DNA from 3 places in the Achromobacter sp. SD115 genome. Region 1 is predicted to be linked to each of the others. Evidence: predicted binding sites of a transcription regulator. Region 1 holds the regulator's gene; each other region holds the start of a gene.

What was found. Region 1 encodes HrcA, which represses chaperone genes, less so after heat shock. Its sites were predicted from a motif close to TTAGCACTCNNNNNNNNNGAGTGCTAA; they were not measured.
Positions count from the first base shown of each region.
Region 2: groES (co-chaperone GroES) is a predicted target of HrcA. The motif match lies at 2,167-2,193, and genes of this name have one in related genera.
Region 3: rpoH (RNA polymerase sigma factor RpoH) is a predicted target of HrcA. The motif match lies at 7,834-7,860, and genes of this name have one in related genera.

Region 1 covers NZ_JADIJM010000017.1:139,035-148,817, reverse strand. The annotation lists gene IPU70_RS22645 (pitrilysin family protein) at 1-21, shown strand, start outside; gene IPU70_RS22640 (DUF4148 domain-containing protein) at 308-697, shown strand; gene dnaJ (molecular chaperone DnaJ) at 1,025-2,155, opposite strand; gene dnaK (molecular chaperone DnaK) at 2,265-4,190, opposite strand; gene IPU70_RS22625 (thioredoxin family protein) at 4,271-4,675, opposite strand; gene grpE (nucleotide exchange factor GrpE) at 4,690-5,247, opposite strand; gene IPU70_RS22615 (hypothetical protein) at 5,478-5,711, opposite strand; gene hemH (ferrochelatase) at 5,701-6,816, opposite strand; gene hrcA (heat-inducible transcriptional repressor HrcA) at 6,862-7,866, opposite strand; gene IPU70_RS22600 (NAD kinase) at 8,007-8,906, shown strand; gene recN (DNA repair protein RecN) at 8,920-9,783, shown strand, end outside.
Region 2 covers NZ_JADIJM010000018.1:43,542-53,324, forward strand. The annotation lists gene groL (chaperonin GroEL) at 145-1,785, opposite strand; gene groES (co-chaperone GroES) at 1,823-2,110, opposite strand; gene IPU70_RS22950 (hypothetical protein) at 2,908-3,264, shown strand; gene IPU70_RS22955 (tripartite tricarboxylate transporter substrate binding protein) at 3,820-4,803, shown strand; gene IPU70_RS22960 (Rrf2 family transcriptional regulator) at 4,970-5,395, opposite strand; gene IPU70_RS22965 (alpha/beta fold hydrolase) at 5,468-6,445, shown strand; gene IPU70_RS22970 (hypothetical protein) at 6,607-7,215, shown strand; gene IPU70_RS22975 (DMT family transporter) at 7,477-8,406, shown strand; gene IPU70_RS22980 (hypothetical protein) at 8,442-8,669, shown strand; gene IPU70_RS22985 (ester cyclase) at 8,817-9,284, shown strand; gene IPU70_RS22990 (methylated-DNA--[protein]-cysteine S-methyltransferase) at 9,630-9,783, shown strand, end outside.
Region 3 covers NZ_JADIJM010000012.1:167,959-177,741, reverse strand. The annotation lists gene IPU70_RS18390 (glutamate synthase-related protein) at 1-4,660, opposite strand, end outside; gene IPU70_RS18385 (hypothetical protein) at 5,029-5,790, opposite strand; gene fghA (S-formylglutathione hydrolase) at 6,024-6,890, shown strand; gene IPU70_RS18375 (hypothetical protein) at 6,984-7,673, shown strand; gene rpoH (RNA polymerase sigma factor RpoH) at 7,907-8,791, shown strand; gene cpdA (3',5'-cyclic-AMP phosphodiesterase) at 9,123-9,783, opposite strand, start outside.

The DNA of each region.
Region 1 (9,783 bases):
AAGAAGAAGCCCGCGCCCTGAACGACTCCATTTCCCTGCAAAGCCCCGCTACGGCGGGGCTTTTTTTCGCCTGACCGCCCTGGGGCAGCTCACCAAAATTCACAGGGGCACCCCTCGACTATGCCAAAAATGGACGAAATCATAAAAGTGAACATGATTACTCGATTATTTGGAAAGATGTTTTCAAGATATACGGGTTTATCCCAGGTGAGATAACGAGCAGAATTCAGTCATCGGGAACAAACAACGAACCACGACGGAAGGCCGCCGGATTCGGTCCCAAACCAAGACGAATTGGAGGTCCACCATGAAAACCCTAACCACCACCCTGCTGCTATCCCTGGCCCTGGTTGGCGTTGGCGCCCAAGCCGCCGGCGTGGAACAAGCCAAGAGCAGCGCCCAGGTCGCCACCGAACTGCAGCAAGCCAAGATCAGCGGCCAGTACACCTTCGGCGAGCTGGACTATCCGCCCGCCCTGCCCCAGACCACCAGCCTGAGCTCGCAGGAAGTGCAAGCCCAGCTGCAACAAGCCAAGATCAGCGGCCAATACACGTTCGGCGAACTGGAATACCCTGCGGCTGTGTCCGCCCCCGCCAGCGCCATGACGCGCGCTGATGTCCAGCAGGAACTGGCGCAAGCCAAGGCCAGCGGCCAATACACGTTCGGCGAACTCGAGTACCCGCCGATCACCCGGTGAGCTGCTTGCTGTGGCCCGGCCGGCCTCGGACGGCATCATGGTTTGAGGCCGGTTTTTTACCGGCGACAGCAGCGGTCGATGTAGCAGTAGAAGTAGCGGTAGAAGCTGAAGTTTGAAGTTGAAGTTGATGCAGCAGTTGCAGTAACCGCAGTAGCAATAGCAGTGATCGCAGTTGTAGTAGCAGCACCAGGACCGCGGCTCGCGCCGCGGTCTTTTCATTTGCGCACGCCATGCGCACGCCATCTTCCCGCAACGGCGCCTTTGCTTTATCCCAAGACAAAAAAAGGCCGCGACAACGTCGCGGCCTTCTTGCTTGCATCAGGCGATTCAGCTGAAGAATTCCTTCACGCGATCTGTCCAGGACTTGCTTTGCGGCGAATGGCGGTCGCCGCCATCGTTCAGCGAGGCCTCGAACTGGCGCAGGATGTTCTTCTGGTCGTCGCTCAGGCGCACCGGCGTCTCCACCACCACGTGGCAGTAGAGGTCGCCCGGGTAGCTGCCGCGCACGCCGCGGATGCCCTTGCCGCGCAAGCGGAAGGTCTTGCCGGACTGCGTGCCTTCGGGGATCGAGATCTCGGCCTTGCCGCCCAGCGTCGGCACCTGAAGCTCGCCGCCCAACGCCGCCGAGGTGAACGGGATGGTCAGCTCGCAGTGCAGGTCGTCGCCGTCGCGCTGGAAGATCTTGTGCTGCTTGATGTGGATTTCCACATACAGGTCGCCCGGAGGGCCGCCGTTGATGCCCGGCTCGCCGTTGCCGCTGGAGCGGATGCGCATGCCGTCGTCGATGCCGGCCGGAATCTTGACCTGCAGCGTCTTGTTGCGGCGGATGCGGCCCACGCCATCGCAGGCAGGGCACGGATCGGTGATTTCCTTGCCGTTGCCGTGGCAGGTCGGGCAGGTCTGCTGCACGCTGAAGAAACCCTGCTGCATGCGCACGGCGCCGGAGCCGCCGCAAGTGCGGCAGGTCTTGGGCGAGGTGCCGGCCTTGGCGCCGGAACCGTGGCAGGTGTCGCAGTGTTCCCAGCTGGGCACGCGGATCTCGGTGTCGAAGCCGGCCGCGGCCTGCTCCAGCGTGATTTCCAGCGCGTACTTCAGGTCGGCGCCGCGGTAGACCTGCGGGCCGCCGCCACGGCGGCCACCGCCACCGCCGCCGCCGAAGATTTCGCCGAAGATGTCGCCAAAGGCGTCGGCGAAACCGCCACCCATGCCGCCGCCCATGCCGGCGGAATTGGGGTCCACGCCCGCATGGCCATAGCGGTCGTAGGCGGCGCGCTTCTGATCGTCACCCAGGACCTCGTAGGCTTCCTTGGCTTCCTTGAACTTCTCTTCGGCTTCTTTGCTGTCCGGATTGCGGTCCGGATGGTACTTCATGGCCAGCTTTCGATAGGCCTTCTTGAGGTCGTCGTCCGAAGCGTTCTTCGCAACGCCCAAGACTTCGTAATAGTCACGTTTTGCCATGATCCGTGGGCTCGAAAACGAGCCTTCTTTTCAGTGCTACAGAATGAGTACGCCCGGTAGGCGGATTTCTCCGGCTACCGGGCGGCAGAGGCAGGTCAGCGCCCGGCCATTATTGGTCGCGCTTGACTTCCTTGAAGTCGGCGTCGACGACATTATCGTCCACCGGCTTCGCGTTATCGGCCGCTTGCTGCTGGCCAGCGGCTTGCTGCGCCTGCATGTCGGCGTACATCTTTTCGCCCAGCTTCTGCGAAACCGTCGACAGGGCTTCCACCTTGGCGTCGATCGCAGCCTTGTCGCCGTCCTTCAGCGTGTCTTCCAGTTCCTTGATGGCGGCTTCGATGCCTTCCTTTTCGGAAGCCTCGAGCTTATCGCCATACTCGGTCAGCGACTTGCGGGTGGCATGCACCAGCGCGTCGGCCTGGTTGCGCGACTGGGCCAGTTCGGCGACGCGATGATCTTCCTCGGCATTGGCCTCGGCATCCTTGACCATGCGCTGGATCTCGTCTTCCGACAGACCCGAGTTGGCCTTGATGGTGATCTTGTTTTCCTTGCCAGTGCCCTTGTCCTTGGCGGACACGTGCAGGATGCCGTTGGCGTCGATGTCGAACGTGACTTCGATCTGCGGCATGCCGCGGGGCGACGGCGGGATCCCTTCGAGGTTGAACTCGCCCAGGGCCTTGTTGCCCGCGGCGATTTCGCGCTCGCCCTGGAACACCTTGATCGTCACGGCCGGCTGGTTGTCGTCAGCGGTCGAGAAGGTCTGCGAGAACCGGGTCGGGATGGTCGTGTTCTTCTGGATCATCTTGGTCATCACGCCGCCCAGGGTTTCGATACCCAGGGACAGGGGGGTGACGTCCAGCAGCAGCACGTCCTTGCGGTCGCCCGACAGCACGGAACCTTGAATGGCGGCGCCAGCGGCGACGGCTTCATCGGGGTTCACGTCCTTGCGCGGATCCTTGCCAAAGAATTCCTTCACCTTTTCCTGGACCTTGGGCATACGGGTCATGCCGCCGACCAGGATCACGTCGTCGATGTCGGAAACCTTCACGCCGGCGTCCTTGATGGCCACGCGGCAGGGCTCGATCGTACGTTCGACCAGTTCTTCGACCAGCGCTTCCAGCTTGGCGCGCGTGATCTTCAGGTTCAGGTGCTTCGGACCGGAGGCGTCCGCCGTGATGTACGGCAGGTTGATTTCGGTCTGTTGCGTCGAGGACAGCTCGATCTTGGCCTTTTCGGCCGCTTCCTTCAGGCGCTGCAGGGCCAGCACGTCCTTGGACAGATCGACGCCTTGTTCCTTCTTGAACTCGGCAATGATGTAGTCGATGATGCGCTGGTCGAAGTCTTCGCCGCCCAGGAAGGTGTCGCCGTTGGTCGACAGCACTTCGAACTGCTTTTCGCCATCCACGTCGGCGATTTCGATGATGGACACGTCGAACGTACCGCCGCCCAGGTCATACACGGCGATCTTGCGGTCGCCCTTTTCGGTCTTGTCCAGGCCGAACGCCAGCGCCGCGGCGGTGGGTTCGTTGATGATGCGCTTGACTTCCAGGCCGGCGATGCGGCCGGCGTCCTTGGTGGCCTGGCGCTGGCTGTCGTTGAAGTAGGCGGGCACGGTGATGACGGCCTCGGTCACTTCTTCGCCCAGGTAGTCCTCGGCGGTCTTCTTCATCTTGCGCAGCACGTCGGCCGACACTTGGGGAGGCGCCATCTTCTTGCCGCGCACTTCCACCCAGGCGTCGCCATTGTCGGCCTTGACGATGGCATAGGGCATCAGGTTGATGTCCTTCTGCACCGCTTTTTCTTCAAACTTGCGGCCGATCAGGCGCTTCACCGCGTACAGGGTGTTGCGCGGGTTGGTCACGGCCTGGCGCTTGGCCGGCGCGCCGACCAGGGTCTCGCCATCGTCCATGTAGGCGACGATGGAGGGGGTGGTGCGAGCGCCTTCCGCGTTTTCAATGATTTTGACCTGCCCGCCGTCCATGACAGCCACGCAGCTGTTGGTCGTGCCCAGGTCAATGCCAATAATCTTGCTCATGGTCGGTTACCTTGATTGAATCTATGAAAATAGGGAGAAACTTCTTGTCCCCACATAACTGGGGCTGCCCGCAGGGTTTTTCAAGACGCCTGGCCGGAATTTTCTACAGCCGCTTCCTGCAGGCGATGCATGGCCGCGGTGAACTGGGGCAAGCCGGGCCAGCCGGTGATGCGGCCCAGCCGCTTCCCGGCCCGATACAGCACGAAAGTGGGGACGCCATGCAGCGAAAAGCGCCTTCCCAGCGCTTCGTCCGCGTAGACATCGGCCTCGAACCAGGTCAGGCCCAGTCCCAGCAGCGTTTCCTGATGCAGCAGGGCCGCCTGCTTGAAAAGATTGCAGTTGTAGCAATCCTGGCCCCACAGGAACACGCAGCGCAGATCCGTCCCCGGCGCCTGGACCACCGCCGCGTCGAATCCCTCGGTGTCGACATGGCGCATGCCGAACACCTGGAAAACCTGGGCGGGGTCGAACCGGGGTTCCGTCATGGCGCGCAGCCTGTTCAGCCCTGGCCGGCGGACACCACCACCAAGGCCGGGCGCAGGGTCCGGTCGGCGATGGCATAGCCCTTCTGCAGCAGCTGCACCACGGTATTGGCGGGCTGCTCGGCGGGTATGGACGAAATGGCCTGATGCTGGTGCGGGTCGAACTTGTCGCCCTGCACCGGCGCGATTTCCTTGAGCAGATTGCGCTCGAAACCGGCCGTCAATTGCTTGAGCGTCACTTCCACGCCCTCGCGCAGCGTTTCAACGGTCTGGTCAGGCTGGGCCAGCGCGGCTTCCAGGCTGTCCTTGACCGGAACCAGGCTTTCAGCGAAAGACTCGATGCCGAACTTGCGCGCCTTGGACACGTCTTCCTGGGCGCGGCGGCGCACGTTCTCGGCTTCGGCCCGGATGCGCAGAAGCTGGTCCTGCTGCTCGTTGACGGTAGCCTGGGCGGCGTCCAGCTGGGCGCGCAACTCGTTCAGCTCGGCCTGCATGGCGTCCTCGGCGGCGGAGGCCGCATCGGCGTTTTGGCCGACTTCGGGCGTCTGGTCTACAGGCTCGTTGGGTGCCGTCATGGGGAATCCTCCAAAAAGTATGGCTTTCGCAGACATGAATGGGGGCCAATACCCCTATTTCAAGCCCGGGAAAGCAAATATTCCCTGACGGCGCCGGGCAGCAGAGACAGGCGGAATGTAATCAAGAATCCGCCCAATTTCTGCCAAATGCCGTCAAATCTCAGACCGCAAGCATAAATTCGGCGCGTTCCGCTGCCATCCGGCTAACGGCGGACACCTGCCGCCGAAAGCTACTTCTTGTGCGGTTGCGCGGGCGCGACCGGGTCGCTGGCGGGAAAACTGTCCTTCAGGGCGCGGTCCACGGCCCGATCCTCGTCGGGCTCGGGGCTGATCGCGATGGGATCGCTGGCGGGAAAGGTCTCGGCGAGCGCCTCGTCCAGTTCGTGTTCCACCTGATCTTCGTCCACAGGGGTGCTGACCTGCCCCTTTTTGACGACCTTGCCAGTCTTGGGATCATGGTGCATGCGCCTTCTCCTTCAAGTCCGTGATTTGCGTGGGCCACCCCTGCAAGTGGCGTGCCACCAGGTCGGCCAGCCCCGCGATCCAGGCCGGATCGTCGTTGATCGCCGGAATGTAGCGGAAGCGCTTGCCGCCGGCCCCAATAAAGGCGTCGCGGCATTCCAGGCTGATCTCTTCCAGGGTTTCCAGACAGTCTGCCACAAAACCCGGACACACCACATCGACCTCGGTCACCCCTGCAGCGGCCAGCGCCTTGAGGGTGGGTTCGGTGTAGGGTTCCAGCCAGCGGGCGGTGCCGAAACGGCTCTGGAAGGTCACCTCGATCTGTTCGCGCGGCAGCGACAGGCGCTGGCCCAGCAGGCGCGCGGTATCCATGCAATCGCGGTAGTACGGATCGCCCAGTTCGATCGAATAGCGCGGCAGGCCATGGAAGCTCATGACCAGCTTCTGCGGCTTGCCGTGTTCCTGCCAATAGCGCTCGATCCGGCCGGCCAGCGCGTCCAGGTAGGCTGGCTCTTCGTGGAAGCGCTTGATGAAGCGCAGCTCGGGCTGGTCGCGCAGGCGGCCGGCGTGGCGGGTGACCGCGTCCACCACCGTGGCGGTAGTGCTGGCGGCGTACTGGGGATAGAGCGGGACGGTCAAGATGCGTTCGCAGCCCTGCTTGCGCAGGCGCGAGATGGCATCGGGGATCGAAGGATTGCCGTAGCGCATGCCCAGCTCCACCACCGCGTCGATGCCAGCCCCGGCCAGGGCGGCGCGCACGCCGTCGGCCTGCCGCTGGCTGTACACCATCAGCGGCGAACCTTCCTTCAGCCAGACGCCGGCATAGCGCGGCTCCAGCTTCTTGGGCCGCGAGGTCAGGACCAGGCAATGCAGGATGGGCTTCCACAGATAGCGCGGGATCTCGATCACGCGCGGGTCGGACAGAAACTCGCCCAGATACTTGCGTATGTCCTGCTTGCCCGGACTGTCCGGCGTACCCAGGTTCACCAGCAGCACACCGACCTTGCCGGGCCCGCGCGGCGCGGGGTCTTCGTCGAAGGGGTCTTCCTGCTCGGGTTCCGGCAGATAACGCTCAGGCCACAGGTACTTGAACAGGCGAAGAAACACAAACACTCCCCTTCCTCCGCGAGGAGGACGTAGCTTCGGATGGACCTACTGGTTATGGCTGAGGGCGTTGGACAGCAAGCGCGCCGTGATATCCACAATGGGAATGACGCGTTCATAGGACATGCGGGTGGGGCCGATGACGCCCAGCGTGCCCACAACCTTGCCGTCCACGCCATAAGGCGCGGTGATGACCGAGACCTCTTCCATCGGCACCAGCTGCGAATCGCCGCCGATGTAGATCTGCACGCCCTGGGCGCGGGTAGACACGTCCAGCAGCTGCAACAGGTCGGTCTTTTTCTCGAACAGCGAGAACATTTTGCGCAGGCGGTCCATGTCGGAGGCGATGTCGGTAACATCCAGCAGCTTGCGCTCGCCGGAGATGACCATGGCGTCGCCGTCCTCGGCGGCCTCCGCGCTGGCTTCGACCGCGGCCTGCATCAAGCGCGAGATATCCTCACGCAGCTGCGCCAGTTCGGTCGACAGCGTCTGGCGCACCGCGTTGAAGGACTTGCCGGCAAAGTGCATGTTGAAGAAATTGCCGGCTTCCAGCAATTCCGCCTCGGCGTAATCGCGCTGGACAAAAAGAATGCGGTTCTGGACATCGCCGTCGGGCGTGACGATGATGAGCAGCACGCGCTTGTCGGACAGGCGGATGAATTCGATCTGGCGAAAAACCTGGGCGCGCTTGGGCGTCAGCACCACCCCCGCGAATTGGGTCAGGTTGGACAGCAGCGCCGCCGCCGCGTTAACGGCCCGGGTGGGTTCGGCGGCCGCCAGCATCTCGCCCATGTTGTGCGGCTCGAGCTGGTAGGACTGCACCGCCAGCAGCGAATCGACGAACATGCGGTAGCCCCGCGGCGTGGGAACGCGGCCGGCGGAGGTGTGCGGGCTGTGGATCAGTCCTAGTTCTTCGAGATCCGACATCACATTGCGGATCGTGGCCGGGGACAAGTCGAATACTTTCGATAGCGTCCGCGAGCCGACTGGCTGCCCATCGGCGATATAGCGTTCGATCAACGCTTTCAGTAGTGCGCGTGCGCGGTCATCCATAACAAGTATTTTAGGGAATCTTTTTCAATTGAGGCGATTTTTGTCCCGCAAGCGCATATGCGGCCCCATATAATCGGCTAAACCACCCATTCCGGGCTGGTTTCGGCTTTGGGTCCGGCCTTTTTGATACGCAAGCAGCCATGCACTTTCCTACCGTAGCCCTGATCGGCAGATACCAGGATACCGGCCTGGACACACCGCTGAGAGCACTGGCCCACGCGCTGACGCAAGCGGGCCGGCAAGTGCTCATCGATGCGGACACGGCGCGCAATACCGGATTGACCGAATACCCCGTCGCCACGCTCGAGGAAATCGGCAAGACCGCGTCGCTGGCCGTGGTCATGGGCGGCGACGGCACCGTGCTGGGCGCAAGCCGCCACCTGGCGCCGTATGGCATGCCGCTGGTCGGCATCAACCACGGGCGCCTGGGCTTCATCACCGACATCGCGCTGCAGGACGCGCACGCTGCACTGGCGCGCGTGCTCGAAGGCAGCTTCCAGATCGAAGAACGCATGCTGCTGGAAGGCAGCGTGTGGCGCGGCGACCAGAAGATGTATTCCGCCTCCGCCCTGAACGACGTGGTGCTGAACCGCGCGGGACGCGGCGGCATGATCGAAGTGCGGGTGGAGCTGGACGGCGCCTTCATGTACACGCAGCGCGCCGACGGCCTGATCATCGCCACCCCCACGGGTTCCACCGCGTACGCGCTGTCCGCCAACGGCCCCATCCTGCATCCCGGCATGAATGCCATGGTGCTGGTGCCCGTGGCGCCGCAAACGCTGTCCAACCGCCCCATCGTCATCCCCGACTCCGGCGTGCTGAACATGACGCTCACGGCCATGGGCCGCGTCGAAGTCGGCGCCAGCGTGCATTTCGACATGCAGACCTGGTCCGACCTGCAACCGGGCGACCGCATCGTCGTGCAGCGCGCCCCCTATACCATCCGCTTCGTGCATCCCGAAGGCTACAGTTTCTTCTCCACCCTGCGCCGCAAGCTGCACTGGAACCTGATGCCCGAAGCCTCCGACAACGTAGAGTAGTAAGCGCCCCGACATGCTGCGCACCCTGCATATCCGCGACTTCGTCATCGTCGAACAGACCGAGATCCATTTCGGCCCCGGCTTCAGCGTCTTTTCCGGCGAAACCGGCGCGGGCAAATCCATACTGGTGGACGCGCTGGCGCTCGCGCTGGGCGAACGCGGCGACGCCAGCATGCTGCGCGAAGGCGCGCCGCGCGCCGACATCACCGCGGTCTTCGACACGCCCAAGGGGCTGGTCGCCTGGCTGCAAGAGCGCGAGATCGACGCCGACGCAGAGCTGTCCCTGCGCCGCGTGATCGACGCCCAGGGCCGCAGCCGCGCCTACATCAACGGCACGCCCGCCACCGTGGCGCAGTTGCGCGAACTGGGCGACAGCCTGGTCGACATCCACGGCCAGCATGCGCACCAAAGCCTGATGCGCGCCGACGCCCAGCGCGACCTGCTGGACGCTCACGGCGGCCATGGCGAACTGCGCAACGCGGTCGGCCAGGCCTGGAAGCAGTGGCGCGCGCTGGCGCGCCAGCTGGAGTCCGCCGAAAAAGACGCCGCCAGCCTGGCCACCGAACGCGACCGCCTGCAATGGCAAGTCGACGAACTCGACCAGTTGAACCTCGGCCCCGACGAATGGGACGCGCTGCAGTCCGAACACACTCGCCTGTCGCACTCGCAATCGCTGCTGGACGGCGCCACGCAGATCATTGACGCCCTCGACGGCGAAGGCGACTCCGCGCACCACCGGCTCACGTCTGCCAACCATCGCATCCAGCAGATGCTGCGCCATGACCCCGGCCTGCAAGGCGTGCACGATGAACTGGAATCGGCGCGCATCGCCATCAGCGAGGCCGTGTCGGACCTCAACAACTACGTCAGCCGCGTC
Region 2 (9,783 bases), on a different contig from region 1:
CCCGCAGATTGTGCGCAAACGTGTTCTTTGGCGAGGCAGCGTTGCGGCAGAAAAAGAAAAACCCCCGGGGCGAAGGACCGGGGGTTTTTCGGGATACTGCATTCCCCGGCCGAAGCCGGGGAGGCCTTGCAAGGGTAGCGGGACTTAGAAGTCCATGCCGCCCATGCCGCCCATGCCGCCGGGCATGGCCGGAGCAGCGGGCTTGTCTTCGGCCAGTTCGACCACGGCAGCTTCGGCGGTCAGCAGCAGGCTGGCGACGGAAGCGGCGTTTTGCAGGGCGGTGCGGGTCACCTTGGTGGGATCCAGCACGCCTTGCTCGACCAGGTCGGTGTACTCGCCGGTCGCGGCGTTGTAGCCGTAGTTGCCCTTGCCGTTCAGCACGTTGCTGACCACGACGCTGGCTTCTTCGCCGGCGTTGGTGACGATGGTGCGCAGCGGCTCTTCGACAGCGCGCAGGATCAGCTTGATGCCGGCGTTCTGGTCAGGCGTGTCGCCCTTCAGGTCGGTGATGGCTTGCTTGGCACGCAGCAGAGCAACGCCGCCGCCAGCCACAACGCCTTCTTCCACTGCAGCGCGGGTAGCGTGCAGGGCGTCTTCGACGCGAGCCTTCTTTTCCTTCATTTCGACTTCGGTGGCAGCGCCCACGCGAATCACGGCAACGCCGCCGGCCAGCTTGGCCACGCGTTCTTGCAGCTTTTCACGGTCGTAGTCGGAGGTGGCTTCTTCGATCTGGATGCGGACTTGCTTGACGCGAGCTTCGATCGACTTGCTGTCGCCAGCGCCGTCGATGATGGTCGTGTTTTCCTTGCCCACTTCGATGCGCTTGGCTTGGCCCAGTTCAGCCAGGCCGGCCTTTTCCAGCGACATGCCGGTTTCTTCGGAGATCACCGTGCCGCCCGTCAGGATGGCGATGTCTTCCAGCATGGCCTTGCGGCGGTCGCCGAAGCCAGGAGCCTTGACGGCGGTCGTCTTCAGGATGCCGCGGATGTTGTTCACAACCAGGGTGGCCAGGGCTTCGCCTTCGACGTCTTCCGCGATGATCAGCAGGGGACGGCTCGACTTGGCAACTTGTTCCAGCACGGGCAGCAGGTCACGGATGTTGCTGATCTTCTTGTCGAAAATCAGGACAAACGGATCTTCCAGAGCGGCAACTTGCTTGTCCGGGTTGTTGATGAAGTAGGGCGACAGGTAGCCGCGGTCGAATTGCATGCCTTCGACGACGTCCAGCTCGTTTTCCAGCGACTTGCCGTCTTCGACGGTGATGACGCCTTCCTTGCCGACCTTGTCCATCGCGTCAGCGATGATCTGGCCGATGGAGGTGTCGCTGTTGGCGGAGATCGAGCCGACCTGGGCGATTTCCTTGCTGGTCGTGACCGGCTTGGATTGCTTCTTCAGTTCAGCGACGGCGGCGGCGACAGCCTTGTCGATGCCGCGCTTCAGGTCGATCGGGTTGAAACCGGCGGCAACGTACTTCAGGCCTTCCTGAACGATGGCCTGGGCCAGCACGGTGGCGGTGGTGGTGCCGTCACCGGCGTTGTCGGAGGTCTTGGAGGCAACGTCCTTGACCAGCTGAGCGCCGATGTTTTCGAACTTGTCCTTCAGTTCGATTTCCTTGGCGACGGAGACGCCGTCCTTGGTCACGGTCGGGGCGCCGAACGAGCGCTCCAGCACGACGTTGCGACCCTTGGGGCCCAGGGTGGTCTTGACAGCGTTGGCGAGAACATTCACGCCGCGGACGATGCGCACGCGGGCGTCGTCACCGAACAATACTTGCTTGGCAGCCATTTCTTAGCTTCCTTCGAAAATTCGTTTGAGGCGGGGTTTACTGGACCACGGCGAGGATTTCGTCCTCGCGGATGACGAGCAGCTCTTCGCCGTCAACCTTCACGGACTGGCCGGCGTACTTGCCGAACAGCACCTTGTCGCCAGCCTTCAGGTCGACCGGCAGGATCTTGCCGTCTTCGGTCTTCTTGCCGGGGCCGACGGCCACGACTTCACCCTGGTCGGGCTTTTCAGCGGCGCTGTCGGGGATAACGATGCCCGATGCAGTCTTGCGCTCGTTTTCGAGGCGTTTGACGATCACGCGATCGCCCAGGGGACGCAAGGCCATGAGGAACTCCTGTTGCTAAAAGAGAAGGGAATGATCGGTTAGGCCCGGGAGCACTGTTAGCACTCACCGGTGTCGAGTGCTAATTATAGGGATGATGTTCTAGGGTTCAAGAGGGGGGGAGGTGGCTGTTACATATTTGGGGAAGCTGTCGAATGTCATTCCACCTGGAATTAGTTGTCGAATTGTCGAAATTCATCCGATTTGGGATTTTCGTCATCCAGTTTGGGAATCGAGAATTCTCGATATACAAGCGCTGGCACGGCCTCCAGCCGAATTTCACGTCTGGAGGTCCGATTTCCTGTGTCAACTGTAGAAGTTCATTGAACATGAAACTTTGATCACTGAGCTTGCAATGTAACAAGGGTGTGACCCTAACCCAGTTTCGGTTCTGCCACCCAGGTCAAGAAGCTGAGCTAAGGCCTATGCAAGGCCTGAAGCGTGCGATCAGGCCGGCGCTTCTTCGGCAGATATAGATACAGCCCCGTGACCAGCACGGCGATCGTCGCCTCTTATTGATCGCAACGGGCACCTTTGGCGACTTTGGGATAGCCAAATCGATGGGCATTATTGCTAGGAAACCGGGACCCGGGCAACAGGGCTAGGCCAGGTCGACGAGCAGCCGGCAAGCAGGGCGACAAGGCACAGGCCTGCAACACGGGGGCAACAGCCCCAGTACGCTGCGATATCAGCCATAATCAATCCAACCTGGCCCCGAGTGACGGGGCAGGCATTCTGTTTTCGCTCCCACATAAACCGGTAGCGGGTGGGCCGTAGCGTACTCAGTGCGGAATGTCTCAATGATGACACCGGAAACGCCAGACGACGATTTGGTACGGACCCGCAGCCACAGGCCACGCGACCTGCCCCAGGGCTTTCGGGCTGGATTGATTACGGCCATCACGGTATTGCTGGGCTTTTCGCTGGGTTTCCTGCGCTACTGGGGCTTCGACGCGCCGGGCGATTGGAGCGCGCTGTCCGTGTTGCCGGGCGTGTCCCTGTTGCTCGCCAGCCTGCTGCAGATAATTGCTCTTTACCGCGCCTTGCGTTTGGAGGATGAAGCCGAGGATGAATACCGGAAAACCGTGCGATGGTTCATCGCGTCGGCGACGCTGCTGTTGCTGGGCGTGACAGCGGCGTTGTGGGAAGTGGCGTGACAGGAGAAGGATTGGAGCGGGTGAAGGGAATCTAACCTTCGCATGGAGCTTGGGAAGCCGCCGTTTTACCATTGAACTACGCCCGCTCGGGTGTCGTGCGCCGAGACAAGACCTGGGCAGGGGTGGCGATTACAGCGCGGATTTCTGGCGGTTGGATGACGGCACATAAGGCGCGCCAACGCCTGCGGACTGTTTACGATCTCGCCAGCAACGGGTGAGCCTGCCGACATAACCAGATCGCGCCGCCGGGGCGCCAGCCTTGCCTTGGCGCGACCAGTGCTGCCAATCCACTTGGCGATAAACCCTGCAATAGGAACGGGAGGCTCGAATTGGAGTCATCCCGTTTTTTTGTTCGGACTAAAGCCGTCTCGATAAGCCGCGCTTGCCACCGGAAAATTAGGGTTATCCGGGATTCTTTATGCTTAAACTTTTGTGAAGAATGAGCGGCGGATGCAGGGCCGCCGCCGCGATGAGGCATCAAGGCGGTTCACCTGGGTGCGGCACGTGACGCACCGTGCGCGGGATCGTGGGGTGAGCCCCCATAAGGAGAATCGCATGCTGCTGCGTAGACGTTGTCTGGTCATGATGATGCTGGCGCTGGCTGGCTGGGCGACGGGCAGCCATGCGCAAACGTCGTCTCAGGCCTGGCCCGTCAAGCCTGTGCGCCTGGTCGTTGGGCTGGCACCCGGAGGACTGGTCGACGTGCTGGCGCGCACGGTGCAGCCGCACTTGGCCGAGGCCTTGAAGCAGACCGTTATCGTGGAGAATCGGGGCGGTGCGGGCGGCAACGTGGCGGGAGCCGAGGTTGTGCGCAACGGTGGAGACAACCATACCTTCTTGCTCAATCCATCGACGACCGAATCGGTCAACCCACTGATGTTCGCCAGCATGCCGTTCGATCCGCAGCGAGACCTGCGGCCGGTTGCCTTGCTGGCCAACAGCCAGTTGTTCCTGTTTGTCCGGTCCTCGCTTGGCGTCGATACGCTCGAAGAATTCGTGGAATACGCGCGCAAGCGGCCCGATCCTCTCAATTACGGTTCGGCTGGAAACGGCACGACGCCGCATCTGGCCGGCGAGCTGCTCAAGCAGGCTACTGGCATGCAGGCCACCCATGCGCCGTATCGCGGCGTCGCGCCGGCGATACAAGACTTGGCAGCGGGCCAGATCGACTTCGCGTTTGGACCCGCCACGGTCTTTCCCATGGTGCAAGCGGGCAAACTGAAGGTACTGGCGGTGGCAAGCCGGCAACGCGCTGCCGTGGCGCCCGACATACGAACCTTTTCCGAGGTCGGCATCGACGGTGTTTTCGCGGACAGCCTGTTCGGCGTGTATGCCGCGGCTGGCACCCGCGACGACGTGGTCGATCGCATGAACGCCGAAATCAACAAAGTGCTTGCGCGGCCGGAGATCCAGGCGCGCTTTCTGGATGCGGGCGCCGAGGCGCTACCGCTACGCGTGGCCGACTATGCCGCGCGCGTGCAGGACGAAAAGAAATTGTTCGCCCCGTTGATGAGGTCGTTGGGGCTAAAGGAACAGTAGATAGAACAACGATAAAAGCTCAGCCTGCGACCTGCATGCCCTCGGATTCGGCTACCGCGTTGGGACTGAGTTTGGCGCTATCCGGAGACTGAGCGCGGATACAGGCCAGCATCCACGCCAAATGCGGCGCCTGTGCGGGTGTTGAAGCTCATTCAACTCTACGAGATCATCCTTCCTCGCGCGCCGCAATCTCTGCGGCAAGCTCGGAAAGCGAAGCCGCGCCCAGGCGTTGCAGCAAGGCGTGCTCGCCTTCGCGCAGGGAATCCGCCACTAATTGGTTCGCTGCTCGTTCGACGGGGCAAGCAGGATTGTCGCCAGCCGGCCCGATGGCAAAGACCGTGCCATGGGCGATGGCTTCATGGACATCGCGCGCGGTGATGGTTTCCAGTCCCCTGGCCAGTACCCAGCCGCCGTTGCGCCCGCCCGTGGAGGTCACCATGCCGGCGGTGCGCAGCGCCGCCATGGATCGGCGCACTACCACCTCATTCGTATGCAGCATTTTGGCCAGCGTTCCAGAAGTGGTCGTGCCGCCGCGCAAATGCATGTGGATCAAGACGTGCAGCAGACGGGCAAGGCGGGTGTCATTGGCCATGGGATCGATTTACCGTAACTATAAAAGTTACGGTATTATAGCTGCACCGGATACTTCCTGAGAGCTACCCCGATGATCGACCTTGAAACACGCGATGTGACCGTCAACGGCATCACGCTCAATGTGACGGCCCAGGGCGAAGGCCCTCTCGTCGTGCTGTGCCACGGTTTCCCCGAGACCGCCTATGCCTGGCGCCACCAGCTTCCAGCCCTGGCCCGGGCGGGATTCCGCGGCGTGGCGCCGGATTTGCGCGGTTATGGTGGCAGCGACAGTCCGACGGATGTGGCGGCGTTCACGACATTGGATGTCATTGGCGACTTGGTCGCGCTTGTCGAAAGTGAGGGAGCCGATGATGCGGTGATCGTTGGGGGCGATTGGGGTGCCAGCATTGCATGGCAGGCAGCCCAACTGCGTCCGGACCGCTTTCGGGCCGTCGTCGCCCTGGGCGTTCCTATGATGCGCAGAGCGCCGGTTGCGCCCAGCCGCCTCTTCCCCAAAACCGAGTCCGCCGCGTTTTACACGCATTACTTCAACGAGCCGGGAGTTGCTGAAGGGGAATTCGAGCGCGACATCAGCGCGACCCTTCGCGCCATCTACTTCGCGGCATCGGGCGACGCCGGGCCGCGTGACGACCCCGGCACGCCCAATCCGTTTGGCATGGTCGCCGCTGGCCGGGGCCTGCTCTATTCGCTGCCTGTCCCCCAGACGTTGCCGGCCTGGCTGACTCCGTCGGATCTGGCCACCTTTGCCCGAAGCTACGCCACCAGCGGCTTTCGTGGCGGTCTCAACTATTACCGGAATCTAGACCGCAATTGGGCGCTACAGGGGGCTTTGGAGGGAAAGACGGTGGATGTGCCTGCGCTCTATCTCGTAGGGGAAAGGGATACTGGCCTGGCGATTCCCGGCATGGATCAGATCATCGCGGCCATGCCGGCCCTCGTTCCTCAACTGCGCGCCACTGAAGTCATTCCCGGCGCGGGGCATTGGTTGCAACAGGAAGCCCCCGAGGCAGTCAACAAGGCGCTCGTCGATTTCCTGAGGAGCCTTTGACCGTGCGAAGGAGCCATATTGCAATATCGCGTTGAAACTGCGTCTGCGAATCCTGACCTGAGCCGCCGCATCCCGGCAGGGCGCGCGTCGACGCGCATGATTACACTCTGATCGTCACTCGCGCATCATTCCGGAGGAAGTCGTATGCAATTGGCTCAAACATGACTGGCAGCGGAGAGATCCAGGCGTCGGTTTATACCCGATGGCACCAGTTGTCGGTGCCGTTGGCCTTCGCCTTGGCGGCGGGCAGTTTCATGTTGGTGGTGTTCAACCGCGGGCCGATCGGCCTGGCGGCCGTGCTGGCGTTGCTGGGATTGCTGGTGCCGCCGCTGGTGGCGTTCAAGGGCTATCCCACTCGCAATACCGTCAGGGTGACGGCCGAGGGGCTGGAGTTTTCGCGCCGCTCTCCCGTCGCCTTCGCCCAGTTGTCCAGCTGGGGCACTGACGACTATCTCAAGCTGGTCCGCCCCGGCCTGCCGACGTTACTGGTCAGCGCGGTGGACCTGCCCAGGCGTGAACGTCTGCTGCGCGAGTTCGAGCAGGCGTTGGCGGCGTGGCAAAAGCGCCAGCCGGCAGGTACGCAGGCGGCGCGCCGCAAGCATTTCCATGGTTCCACTGGGGGGCGCCTGGTGGGCTTGTTGATTACCGTGCTGGGGGCGGGTTCGGCAATCATGGCACTGAGCTTGCGCGAACCATCGATGTCGTTGGCTATCGTCGGCGGGCTGGGAGCCTTGTTCGGATTGACGATGCTGTTTGGCCGGCGGGGCTGAATGGTAGTGACGGCAGGCGAGCACGCCGGCGCCAACCGAGAAGCCTTGCAACGCGGGTTGGCTGAACGGGGCGGGCATCATGGGGCCGCGTGCCCTGTTCTTCCGGATCGAAGACCAGCCGGCCATGACCCTATGATTGCATGGCGCGCTGCCAGCTAAAATCCCGCTGCGCATGGACGGCTGCCAGGGACGGGCAATCTCGATGCGTTGCGTTTGCACCGTCGCCTCGCGCGACCACCGCGGCCCACTTTTGAAGCACACATGAAGAATACATTGATGGCCACGCACCTGCGCCTGGTTGGCATGGCAGCGCTCTGGGGCGCGTCCTGGTCCTGGGGCAAGGTCGTCGCCCAGTCGATGGCCCCACTGGCCGCAGCCAGCCTGCGATTCCTGTTTGCCAGTGTGGCGCTGGTCCTGTGGATGCATCGCGCCTCGGCGCTGCGGGGCCTGAAGGCTCTGACGTTCAATCAATGGCTCGGCTTGGCCGCCGCGGCGCTGGCGGGCGTCTTCGGCTACTCCAGCTTCTTCATGTTGAGCCTGCAGCTGGTGCCGGCCGGCAAGGCCGCGATCGTGGTGACGCTGAACCCCGGTGCGACCCTGCTGCTGGCCGCGATCCTGTTCCGCGAACACCTCAACTTCGCCATCCTGGCCGGCATGGTCCTGTCGGCCATCGGCGCGTATATCGCCATCGGCGGCGTGGGTTCACAAGCCGCAGCCGGCTCCAGCGTAGGCATCGGAGAACTGCTGCTGCTCGGCTGCGTGGCTTGCTGGGTGGCGTACACCTTGATCGGTCGGCTGGTGCTCAAAGGCGTGGACGCCCTGACCGCCACTACGGTCACCACCGTGATCGGCGCGCTGATGCTGCTGCTGACCAGCCTGATCGTGGAAGGCGTTCCCGCCTGGGCGAAACTGGCGCAGGCGCCCGCCAGCGCCTGGGGCAGCCTGCTGGCCCTGGCGTTCGGGGCGACCGCGATCGCCTATGCCTGGTATTTCGACGGCGTGAAGATGCTGGGCGCTGGCGCGGCCTCCGGCTACATCACGCTGGTGCCGGTATTCGGCGTGCTGTTCTCCAGCCTCTGGCTGGGCGAAGCCACCCCCGCGAATCTGTTCATCGGCGCCGCCCTCGCGATCTCGGGCATGGCGATCATGCACGTCGGCCGGCGTCGCGTCGAGGCGCGACCGCGCCGATAGCCGGCCCTCCCACGCAGCCCTATACCCACGACAACATGCCGGCCCAGGAAACCTGGCTGGACTGCGCGATTGCCGACGGTGGCCGGCTGCGCGTGATGCTGCTCGCAGCTGATCCACGGGCGGCGGCGCCCTTGCTGGCGCAGGCCCGCTCGATCGCTCATGCCCTAGCCATGCACCGCGACGCGGCGCTGCATTTCCTCTGGCACGCCGGGCGCGACAGCGGCGACCCCGAAGATCCCCACGCGACGTTCCTGCTGCGCTGATCTCCAACCTGCGTCGCTGTCGAAGCGATTGACTGACATCCATACAGCAAGAATCAGAGTTTAAAGACTGCGCTGATTTCCTATTCTGCTGCTCAGGTTGTCGAGCATGTGCGATGACCTTGCTAAAACTACTGTGAGGATCTCATCATGAGCAAGGAAGAGCAAAACAAGGCTGTAGTCGGCCGCTGGTTCACCGAATTCTGGGGAAAGAACCCCAATCTGGCCGTCATTGATGAAATCGCGGCGCCCGATATGCTGCTGCAATACTCGCTGCATGAACCGCGTCGCGGCCGGGAGGATATCCGCGCCTTCATGACGGATTTCCGCAAGGCGTTCCCCGACCTCAATTTCTGGGGAACTGCGGATCTTATCGCTGAAGGCGACTACGTGGTCGGTCAATGGGAAGGCGGCGGTACGCATACCGGGCCGGCGCACGACGATTTCCTCATTGGTGGCTTGCCTGCCGCGACCGGCCGCAAGATGCGCTTCACCGGCACCACGGTGCTGAAGGTGATCGACGGCAAGATCGTGGAAGAGCGCGGTCTGGATGATGGCGTAGCAGCGCTGACGCAGCTCGGCCTGATCAAGCCGGCTGCTCAGAATGGCGACGCCTGAGCGCAAACAGATAAGACGCGGCACTGGGCGTCTCTGCGCAGCAACGTCCATCCGCCGTGCCGTTGAGCGGCCCGCAATAACGCGGGCCGCTTTTTTTCCATTTGGTCCCGACGCGCGGAAACTTGAATCTCTTCCAGGTGAGGCGCCTCAATCTCCTCAGGCAAGCCAAGGAAAATTGCGACTTCTGTACCGCCGGCGTTGTGGCCGACGAGGTCCTGATCGAGCACAAGGGAGTCAGGCCGGTCGTTCCATTGATTGATGCAACGAATTCGACCGCAAAGATCGGAGTTTCAAGCAGGCCGCGTATTTCTACACTGACCCTATGTATTGACTAAAGAGGTTGCCATGCAAACCCGTACGGATTTCACATTCAAGTACCACTTCCGCGCTCCGGGGTGTCACGTAGAAGGCCCAATCCGCTTCGCCATCGGAAATACGGTGCTGGGCCTGGTGGTCGTAGGTCGCAGTCAGCGCGGTATTTGCGCGATTTTCTTGGGCG
Region 3 (9,783 bases), on a different contig from region 1:
CGAATTTGCCGCGCGAGGCTTCCCAGTCGCCCAGGATTTCGCGGGCGCGGAAGCTGCCGGTGTAGCGGAAGTGGTCTTCCACCAGGCGGCGCAGAATGGTTTCGTCCGTTTCGCGTTCGCCGCCGCGCTGCGCGCTGTGCCAGACGTCGATGTTGTTCTGGGCGAGCTGTTCCGCGTGCGGCACGATGCTTTCCAGTTCGACCATGGACAGGTTGGCGCGCTGCTTGAGCGTGCGTTCCGGATCCCACACATAAGCCACGCCGCCCGACATGCCGGCCGCGAAGTTGCGGCCGGTGGCGCCCAGCACCACGACGGTGCCGCCGGTCATGTATTCGCAGCCATGGTCGCCGGTGCCTTCGACGACGGTGGCCGCGCCCGAGTTGCGCACCGCGAAGCGTTCGCCGGCCACGCCGTTGAAGAACGCCTCGCCCGCCAGCGCGCCGTACAGCACGGTATTGCCGGCGATGATGTGGTCGGGGCCGAAGCCGCGGAAGTCGTTGGGCGAGCGCACGATGATGCGGCCGCCGGACAGGCCCTTGCCGACGTAGTCGTTGCCTTCGCCCACCAGGTCCATCGTGATGCCGTGCGCCAGGAAGGCGCCGAAGCTCTGGCCGGCGGTGCCGTTGCACTGGATGTGGATGGTGTCGTCCGGCAGGCCCTCATGGCCGTAGCGCGAAGCCACCGCGCCCGACAGCATGGCGCCGATGGTGCGGTTGCGGTTGCGCACCGGGACGATGAACGAAACCTTTTCGCCGCGTTCCAGCGCGGGCTTGCTGCGCTCGATCAGCTGGTGGTCCAGCGCGCCGGCCAGGCCGTGGTCCTGCTCTTCGGTCTGGCGCACGTCGGCGTCGGACTGGGTTTGATGGAATACGCGGGCGAAGTCCAGGCCCTGGGCCTTCCAGTGCTCCACTCCCGAGCGCATGTCCAGCAGGTCGGCGCGGCCGATCAGGTCGTCGAACTTGCGGATGCCCAATTGGGCCATGATTTCGCGGACTTCTTCGGCGATGAAGAAGAAGAAGTTCACGACGTGCTCGGGCTTGCCCTGGAATTTCTTGCGCAGGACCGGGTCTTGCGTGGCCACGCCCACCGGGCAGGTGTTCAGGTGGCACTTGCGCATCATGATGCAGCCTTCCACGACCAGCGGCGCGGTCGCGAAGCCGAATTCGTCGGCGCCCAACAGCGCGCCGATGACGACGTCGCGGCCAGTCTTCATCTGGCCGTCGGCCTGCACGCGGATGCGGCTGCGCAGGCGGTTGAGCACCAGCGTCTGCTGCGTTTCGGCCAGGCCCAGTTCCCAGGGCGTGCCGACGTGCTTGATGGACGACACCGGGGACGCGCCCGTGCCGCCGTCATGGCCGGCGATCACGACGTGGTCGGCCTTGGCCTTGGCCACGCCCGCGGCCACCGTGCCCACGCCCACTTCGGACACCAGCTTGACCGACACCGAGGCCTTGGAATTGACGTTCTTCAGGTCGTGGATCAGCTGGGCCAGGTCTTCGATCGAGTAAATGTCGTGGTGCGGCGGGGGCGAGATCAGGCCCACGCCCGGCACCGAGTAGCGCAGCTTGGCGATGTATTCGGACACCTTGTGGCCGGGCAGCTGGCCGCCTTCGCCGGGCTTGGCGCCCTGCGCCATCTTGATCTGGATCTGGTCGGCCGACGACAGGTATTCGGCGGTCACGCCGAAACGGCCCGAGGCCACTTGCTTGATCTTCGAGCGCAGCGAGTCGCCCTTTTTCAGTTCGACGTCGGCTTCGATGCGGTCCGTGCCCAGCACTGAGGCCAGCGTGTCGCCGTCCTTGATGGTGCTCTTGCCTTCGCGCATTTCGGCGCGGTAGCGCAGTTCGTCCTCGCCGCCTTCGCCGGTGTTGGACTTGCCGCCGATGCGGTTCATGGCCACGGCCAGCACCGAGTGCGCCTCGGTGGAGATCGAGCCCAGCGACATGGCGCCGGTGGCGAAGCGCTTGACGATGTCCTTGGCGGATTCGACGTCGTCCAGCGGAATGGCCCGCGACGGATCGAAGCGGAACTCGAACAGGCCGCGCAGGGTCATGTGGCGACGGCTCTGGTCGTTGATGATCTGCGCGTACTCCTTGTACGTGCGGTAGTTGTTGGCGCGCGAAGCATGCTGCAGCTTGGCGATGGAGTCCGGCGTCCACATGTGCTCTTCGCCGCGCACGCGGTAGGCATACTCGCCACCCGCGTCCAGGTCGTTGGCCAGGACCGGATCGGTGCTGAAGGCGGCGCGGTGCTGGCGCAGCGCTTCCTCGGCCACCTGGAAGATGCCGATGCCTTCGATGTTGGAGGCGGTGCCGGTGAAGTACTTGTTCACCAGGGCGGTCTGCAGGCCCACGGCTTCGAAGATCTGCGCGCCGGTGTAGGACATGTAGGTGGAAATGCCCATCTTGGACATGACCTTGTTCAGGCCCTTGCCAATGGCCTTGATGAAGTTCTTGACCGCCTTTTCGGGGTCGTTCATCTTGCCCAGCGATTCCAGCGCCAGGTAGGGATGGATGGCTTCGGCGCCGTAGCCGCCCAGCAGCGCGAAGTGGTGCACTTCGCGCGCCGAGCCGGTTTCCACCACCAGGCCGGTGTTGGTGCGCAGGCCGGCGCGGATCAGGTGCTGGTGGACCGCGGAGGTCGCCAGCAGCGCGGGGATGGCCACGCGCTCGCTGTCGACCAGGCGGTCGGACACGATCAGGATGTTGTAGCCGCTGCGTACTGCGTCCACGGCGCGCGCGCACAGCGCAGCCACGCGGGCTTCGATGCCCTCGGGGCCCCAAGCGGCGGGATAGGTGATGTCCAGCTCAAAGCTGCGGAACTTCTTGCCCGTGACCTGCTCGATGTCGCGGATCTGCGCCATGGCGGCGAAGTCCAGCACCGGCTGGGACACTTCCAGGCGCAGCGGCGGATTGACGTTGTTGATGTCCAGCAGGTTCGGCTTGGGGCCGATGAAGGACACCAGCGACATCACCAGCTGTTCGCGGATGGGGTCGATCGGCGGATTGGTGACCTGCGCGAACAATTGGCGGAAGTAGTTGTAGAACGGCTTGGCGCGGTCGGACAGCACGGCCAGCGGGGCGTCGTTGCCCATCGAGCCGATGACTTCCTCGCCCGACGAGGCCATGGGTTCGAGGATGAACTTGTAGTCTTCCTGGGTCCAGCCGAAGGCTTGCTGGCGGTCCAGCAGCGACACCGACGACTGCGTGGCGACGGCGGCCTGGCGCGGCGCCGGCAGCGATTCCAGCTTGATCTGCAGGCGTTCGATCCACTGGCGGTAGGGCCGGTTGTTGGCCAGCTGCAGCTTGATCTCGGCGTCGTCGATGATGCGGCCCTGTTCCAGGTCGATCAGGAACATCTTGCCCGGCTGCAGGCGCCACTTCTTGACGATGCGGTTTTCGGGGATGGACAGCGTGCCGGCTTCGGACGCCAGGATGACCATGTCGTCATCGGTGACCAGGTAGCGGGCCGGACGCAGGCCGTTGCGGTCCAAGGTGGCGCCGATCTGGCGGCCGTCGGTGAACGCGACTGCGGCGGGGCCGTCCCACGGCTCCATCATGGCGGCGTGGTACTCGTAGAAAGCGCGGCGGCTTTCGTCCATCTGCGTGTGCTGCTCCCAGGCTTCCGGGATCATCATCATCATGGCGTGGGCCAGCGAGTAGCCCGAATTCACCAGCAGTTCCAGGCAGTTGTCGAACGTGGCGGTGTCGGACTGGCCTTCGTAGACGATGGGGTACAGCTTCTTCAGGTCGTCGCCCAGCACGGCCGACTGCATCATGCCTTCGCGGGCGCGCAGCCAGTTGAAGTTGCCCTTGACCGTGTTGATTTCGCCGTTGTGGGCGATCATGCGGTACGGGTGGGCCAGCGGCCAGGCCGGGAAGGTGTTGGTCGAGAAGCGCTGGTGTACCAGCGCCAGGGCGGACACCGTGCGGGTATCGGCCAGGTCGCGGTAGTAGCGGCCGACCTGGTCGGCCAGCAGCAGGCCCTTGTAGACCACGGTGCGCACCGAGGCCGAAGGCACGAAGTATTCCTTGCCGTGCGCCAGATGCATGTTCTGGATGGCGTGGCTGGCGGTCTTGCGGATCACGTACAGCTTGCGCTCCAGCGCGTCCGGCACCATTACGTCGGCGCCGCGGCCGATGAACAGCTGGCGGATCACGGGTTCGCAGGCGCGCACGGTGGGCGACATGGGCATGTCCACGTCCACCGGCACGTCGCGCCAGCCCAGGACGACCTGGCCCTCGGCGCGCACGGAGCGTTCCAGTTCCTGTTCGCAGGCCAGGCGCGAGGCGGTTTCCTTGGGCAGGAACACCATGGCCACGCCATACTCGCCGGGAGGCGGCAGCGTGATGCCTTGATGGCCGAGTTCGTCGCGGTAGAGCGTGTCGGGGATCTGGATCAGGATGCCGGCGCCGTCGCCCATCAGCTTGTCTGCGCCGACCGCGCCGCGGTGGTCCAGGTTTTCCAGGATCTTCAGGCCCTGCTGGATGATGGCGTGGCTTTTCTTGCCCTTGATGTGGGCCACGAAACCGACGCCGCAGGCGTCATGTTCGTTCTTGGGGTTGTACAGACCCTGGGCGGCAGGCAGCCCGATGCGGCTGGCATCGATGGGGGTCGCCTTGGGCGGGGGACAGGAGTCGATCGGGGTAATTTGGGGCATGGCGCGCTCCGCAGTGGGCCTGCGTCGTAATGTTGCAGTGCAGGAGACGGACAATACCCCCGCTATGAGTAGGGTGCAATAGGAATAAATAGGGTATGTCCCCATTTATATATAAGGCTTGTCATTCGCGGTTAATTAGGTGACGCATCAAGAGCCGCGCCATGCGGGGCTTGCCAGAGGGGTGTGCACCAGGAGGGTGCCTCCCCATCTGGCAAATAGCCATTTTTCGGTTTATGTGTCCCCAATTTAATGGGAAATTTTGCAGGTATGAAGCGATGCTTGGCGTTGCGGAAATGCAAATGCATCCGCCGGCCTGCGCTGCCGCGGCCGGAAAAAATGAAGAACCCGCCATTCAGGCGGGTCCGCAATCAGGAAGAGGTCGACGTAGGCGTCGTGGTGGGAGGCGCGGAACTCGACTCGGCGTCGGACGATGCGGCGGCTGGTTTCTTGCGCGGACGTCCGCGCTGCCCCGGGGCGACCCGGCGGCTGGCCGTATGAGCCAGGCTGGCGATGAAAGCGGGACCGCCCAGCGCCCATTGTCCGGAGACCGCCTGGTCGATACGCTGCGTTTCCTCGCGCGACAGGCCGTCCTGCAAGCGCTTGCGGTAATTGGCCTGGCGGTCGAACGGGGTATTGCCACAGGCCCAATAGTCCGCGTGATCCGACTGCCACTGCGCTGGAGCCGCGGTGGTGTTGCCGGTATGGCTGGCGGCGGAGGACCAGGGCCAGGAATCCGGATCCTGCGATGCGCCGCTGCGCACCGGATAGGTTTCCAGCCAGACCAGGGATGGCAGCACCCAGGCGCCCGGCTCCAGCAAGGCCGAGCGGTAGCGGCCCGCGAAGACCCGGCCGCCGCGCAGACGCGCCGCCAGGTTGCGGCCCAGCGTTTGCATGAGGCGTGGCAGGCCTTCCTCGTCCGCGGGCGTGGCCAGCAGCAGGATGCGGTCGTTGGCCAGCAGCCAGCCGTGAACCGAGACGCGGTGGCGTTGGGCGGACTCGCCCAGCCACGTGGCCAGTTGGTTCAGGATGTCGGCCGGCGCGGGTTGCGACGGCGCCGCCAGCGGCTGGATGAAGTTGGCCTGCACCAGTTGGGGCAGCCCAGGGGCGTACAGACGGGGCAGACGGGCCATAGTGTCAGGACTTGCGTATCTGGAAGAACGGGTTGTCTTCGCTCACGGTATATAAATAGTGCCACGGTGGGCGCTGGTCAAGTCCCGTGATCATGTCGGGGCAGGAAATCGCTTTTTTTTCTGTCGTTCGTACCCCATAAAGCCCAGGTTAACATTCGGCGACGGAACGTCGCACCGTGGGTATCCCCTAATCCGCGGGCGTTTTTTCCGACCCCTACGACCGGAGGAAAGCAATGGCAGTCGCCCTGGAACTCATTTCGCAGCATCGCTGCTTCGGCGGCTGGCAGCGCTATTACCGCCACGAGTCCGCGGAGATCGGCCTGCCCATGCGCTTCTCCGTCTACGTGCCGCCGCAGGCAGAGCAAGGTCCAGTGCCGGTGCTGTTCTACCTGGCCGGCCTGACCTGCACGGAAGAAACCTTCATGATCAAGGCAGGCGCGCAGCGCCTGGCCGCGGAGCTGGGCGTCATGCTGGTCGCTCCGGACACCAGCCCGCGCGGCGCCAACGTGCCTGGCGAGGAAGAAAGCTGGGACCTGGGTACCGGCGCGGGCTTCTACGTGGATGCCACCACGCCCGCCTGGCGCGGCCACTACCGCATGTACAGCTACGTGACGCAGGAACTGCACGGCATCGTCACGGGCGAGGCGCTGCCCGGCGACGCCTCGCGCACCGGCATCTTCGGCCATTCCATGGGCGGCCATGGCGCACTGGTGCTGGCGCTGCGCAACCCCGGCAAGTTCCGTTCGGTGTCGGCGTTCGCGCCTATCGCCGCGCCCAGCCAGTGTCCCTGGGGCAAGAAGGCGTTCGGCGCCTACCTGGGCGACAAGTCCGAGGACTGGGCCGCCTACGACGCGTCCGCGTTGATGCGCGGCGCGGCCAACCCGTTCCCCGCCGGCATCCTGATCGATCAGGGCGAGTCGGATCAGTTCCTGGCCGAACAGTTGTATCCCGAGGTATTCGAGGCGGCTTGCGCCGCCGCTGGACAGCCGCTGGACCTGCGGCGCCACCCGGGCTACGACCACGGCTACTACTTCATCTCGACCTTCATCGAGGATCACATCCGGTTTCACGTCGAGCGGCTTGGAAAACCGGCGCCCTGAGGGGGCGCTTCTATACTGGCGAGCCTGCCGCCGCAGGCTTATATCGCGCCCCGGGGCGCCGCCTGCGGTCTGTGCTCAATAGGAACGCCTGATTTGATCAACGGAATCGCTCCCTTCGTCTGGATACTGCTGGGCGCCGTCGTCGTCCTGCTGCCGGGCATCGTCATGCTGCTGGGCCGCGGCGGCCCGCGCGACGAGCGTGGCCGCAAGGTGTTCCAGTTCCGGCCGGTGCGGCGCTTGTTCGGTCTGATGCTGGTGCTGCTGGGCTGCGTGTCCGGCCTGCTGGCGCTGTCGCTGGTGCAGTTCTTCCGCCTGACGGCCGACGAGCCGGTGGCGCGCATCGAAGTCCGCCAGGTGGCCGACGGCCAGTTCCAGGTCAACGCCAGCGCGCCCGGCACCGGGAGCAAGCAGTACGTGCTCTACGGCGACCAGTGGCAGATCGACGCGCGGGTGGTGCGCTGGCGCCTGCCGGCGCTGATGGCCGGCGTGCCGCCGCTATACCGGCTGGAACGCTTGTCCGGCCGCTATAGCGACGCGGCGCGGGAGGCCTCGGCCACGCGCTCGGTGCACGCGCTGGACGACTGGCCGGCGCCTGATCTGGCGTCGCTGAAGAAGAATTTCCCGAACTGGTTCCCGTTCGTCGATGTCCAATTCGGTAGCGGCGCGTATATGCCGATGTTCGACGGCGCGCGTTACCAAGTGCTGATGGATCCGCGCGGGGCGCTGTTCGTGCGGCCCGACGGCGAGGCCACGGCCGAAGGCCTGAAGCGCCTGGGCTGGTAGCGGTGCTTCCGCACCGCGTCCGCTGAGCGGGCTGGCTGCTCCCCTGGAAGGCGTGTCGCCCTTGGCGTGTCACGGCAGGGTGGCGGTGGCCCCCGCTCCATAAAAAATAAACGGGGACATATTTAGACCAAGGAAACTTTGACGCGCCGCAATAGTCGAATTAGCACTCCCAATACTAGAGTGCTAACATCGAATCCATGTCGTTACCCCTTCGCCATCCGGAGACCCCCGCTATGAAGCAACCCAGTACCTCGTTGGCCGCTTCCGGCAACGCCCTGGCGTTGGCCATTGCCAATCCGGGCGCACTTGGCACGATCGACGCTTATATCTCCTCGGTCAACCGCCTGCCGGTCCTGTCCGCGGAACGTGAAACCGAGCTTGGCCGCCGCCTGCGCGACCAGGAAGACCTGGGCGCCGCGCGCGAACTGATTCTGTCGCACCTGCGCCTGGTGGTGTCGGTGGCCCGTCAGTACCTGGGCTATGGCCTGCCGCATGCCGATCTCATCCAGGAAGGCAACGTCGGCCTGATGAAGGCCGTCAAGCGTTTCGACCCCGAGCGCGGCGTGCGCCTGGTGTCGTTCGCCGTGCACTGGATCAAGGCCGAAATCCACGAATACATCATCCGCAACTGGCGCCTGGTGAAGGTTGCAACCACCAAGGCCCAGCGCAAGCTGTTCTTCAATCTGCGCAGCATGCGTCCCGACGGCCAGACGCTGGATCCGGATCAGGTCGACCACATCGCGCGCGAACTGAACGTGCGCCGCGAAGACGTCAGCGAAATGGAAGTGCGCCTGTCCGGCCGCGATATGTCGCTGGAAAACCAGGACGACGACGATGACAGCTACGCGCCCATCGCCTACCTGTCCGACGAAGGCCGCCAGGAACCCACCCGGGTGCTGGAACGTGCCGCGCGCGACCAGCTGCAAAGCGCCGGCCTGACCGACGCGCTGCAGGCGCTGGACCCGCGTTCGCGCCGCATCGTCGAGGCCCGCTGGCTGCAGGATGACGGCGGCGCCACGCTGCACGAACTGGCGCAGGAGTTCGGCGTGTCGGCCGAGCGCATCCGTCAGATCGAAGCGGCTGCGCTGAAAAAGATGCGCGGCAATCTCGCGTCCTGAGCCTGCTTGAGCCACACAAAGGGCCGCTGACCGCGGCCCTTTTGCTTTTCCGGCGGACCTGCAACCGCGCATGAATAAATTGATACAAATTCGGGCGGAAATTTTGCGCGGCGCAAGAAACTTAATGAGGATCGCCCCGCCTAACTTCATGTAGACCGCGAACTTCGGTTAGCAGTCTTGTCATCCGTCTCGGCTTCTCCTCTTTCCCCTCCCCTATGAGACGGATGCTTGCGGGGCACCATGCATAGCTGGTGCCCCGTTTTTTATGCGCGTCCGGTATGGGGCCGCAGGCCGAGGCCGTGGCGGACACGGTGTGTCGCCGGAAGAATGCCTAGGCCGCCTGGGCGTTGTCGGCAGCCATCTTGGCCCCGTGCCACAGCGCGTCCTGCACGCGCCGCACGCCTGTGGCCATCGAACCGTCCTGGTATAGCTTGATCCAGCGGTAGCCGGGCGCCATGTTGTCCACCACGTGCTTGCCGTCGCGGATGCTGAACTGAAAGCAGGTCGACGGCGTGGCCAGCATGCGCAGGTTGTGGCGGCGGCGGTCGAACTCGTGATGCACATGGCCCCACAGCAGCACGCGGACCTGCGGCCAGCGCGTCAGCAGCTTGAAGAGCGCCTGCGGGTTGTCGATCATCATCGAATCGTGCCAGTGGCTGTCGATCTGCATGGGATTGTGATGCATGGCGATCAGCGTGTGGCGGCCCGGCGTCTCGGCCAGCGCGGCTTCCAGCAGGTCGAGCTGGCTCGCGGGCAGATGGCCGGCGTTGGAGCCGGGCACGGTAGTGTCCAGCGCGACCACGCGCCAGGCGCCCACGTCGGTCACCGGAACCGACCATTGCGGCAATTCCTGGCGCATCACGGCCGGCAGGTCATGGTTGCCCGGCAGGCAGCGGATGCTGGCCTGCGCCAGGGCGGGCGCCTCGGACAGGACGCGCGCCAGCCGGCGATAGGCCGCGGCCTCGCCGTCCTGGGACATGTCGCCGGTGGCC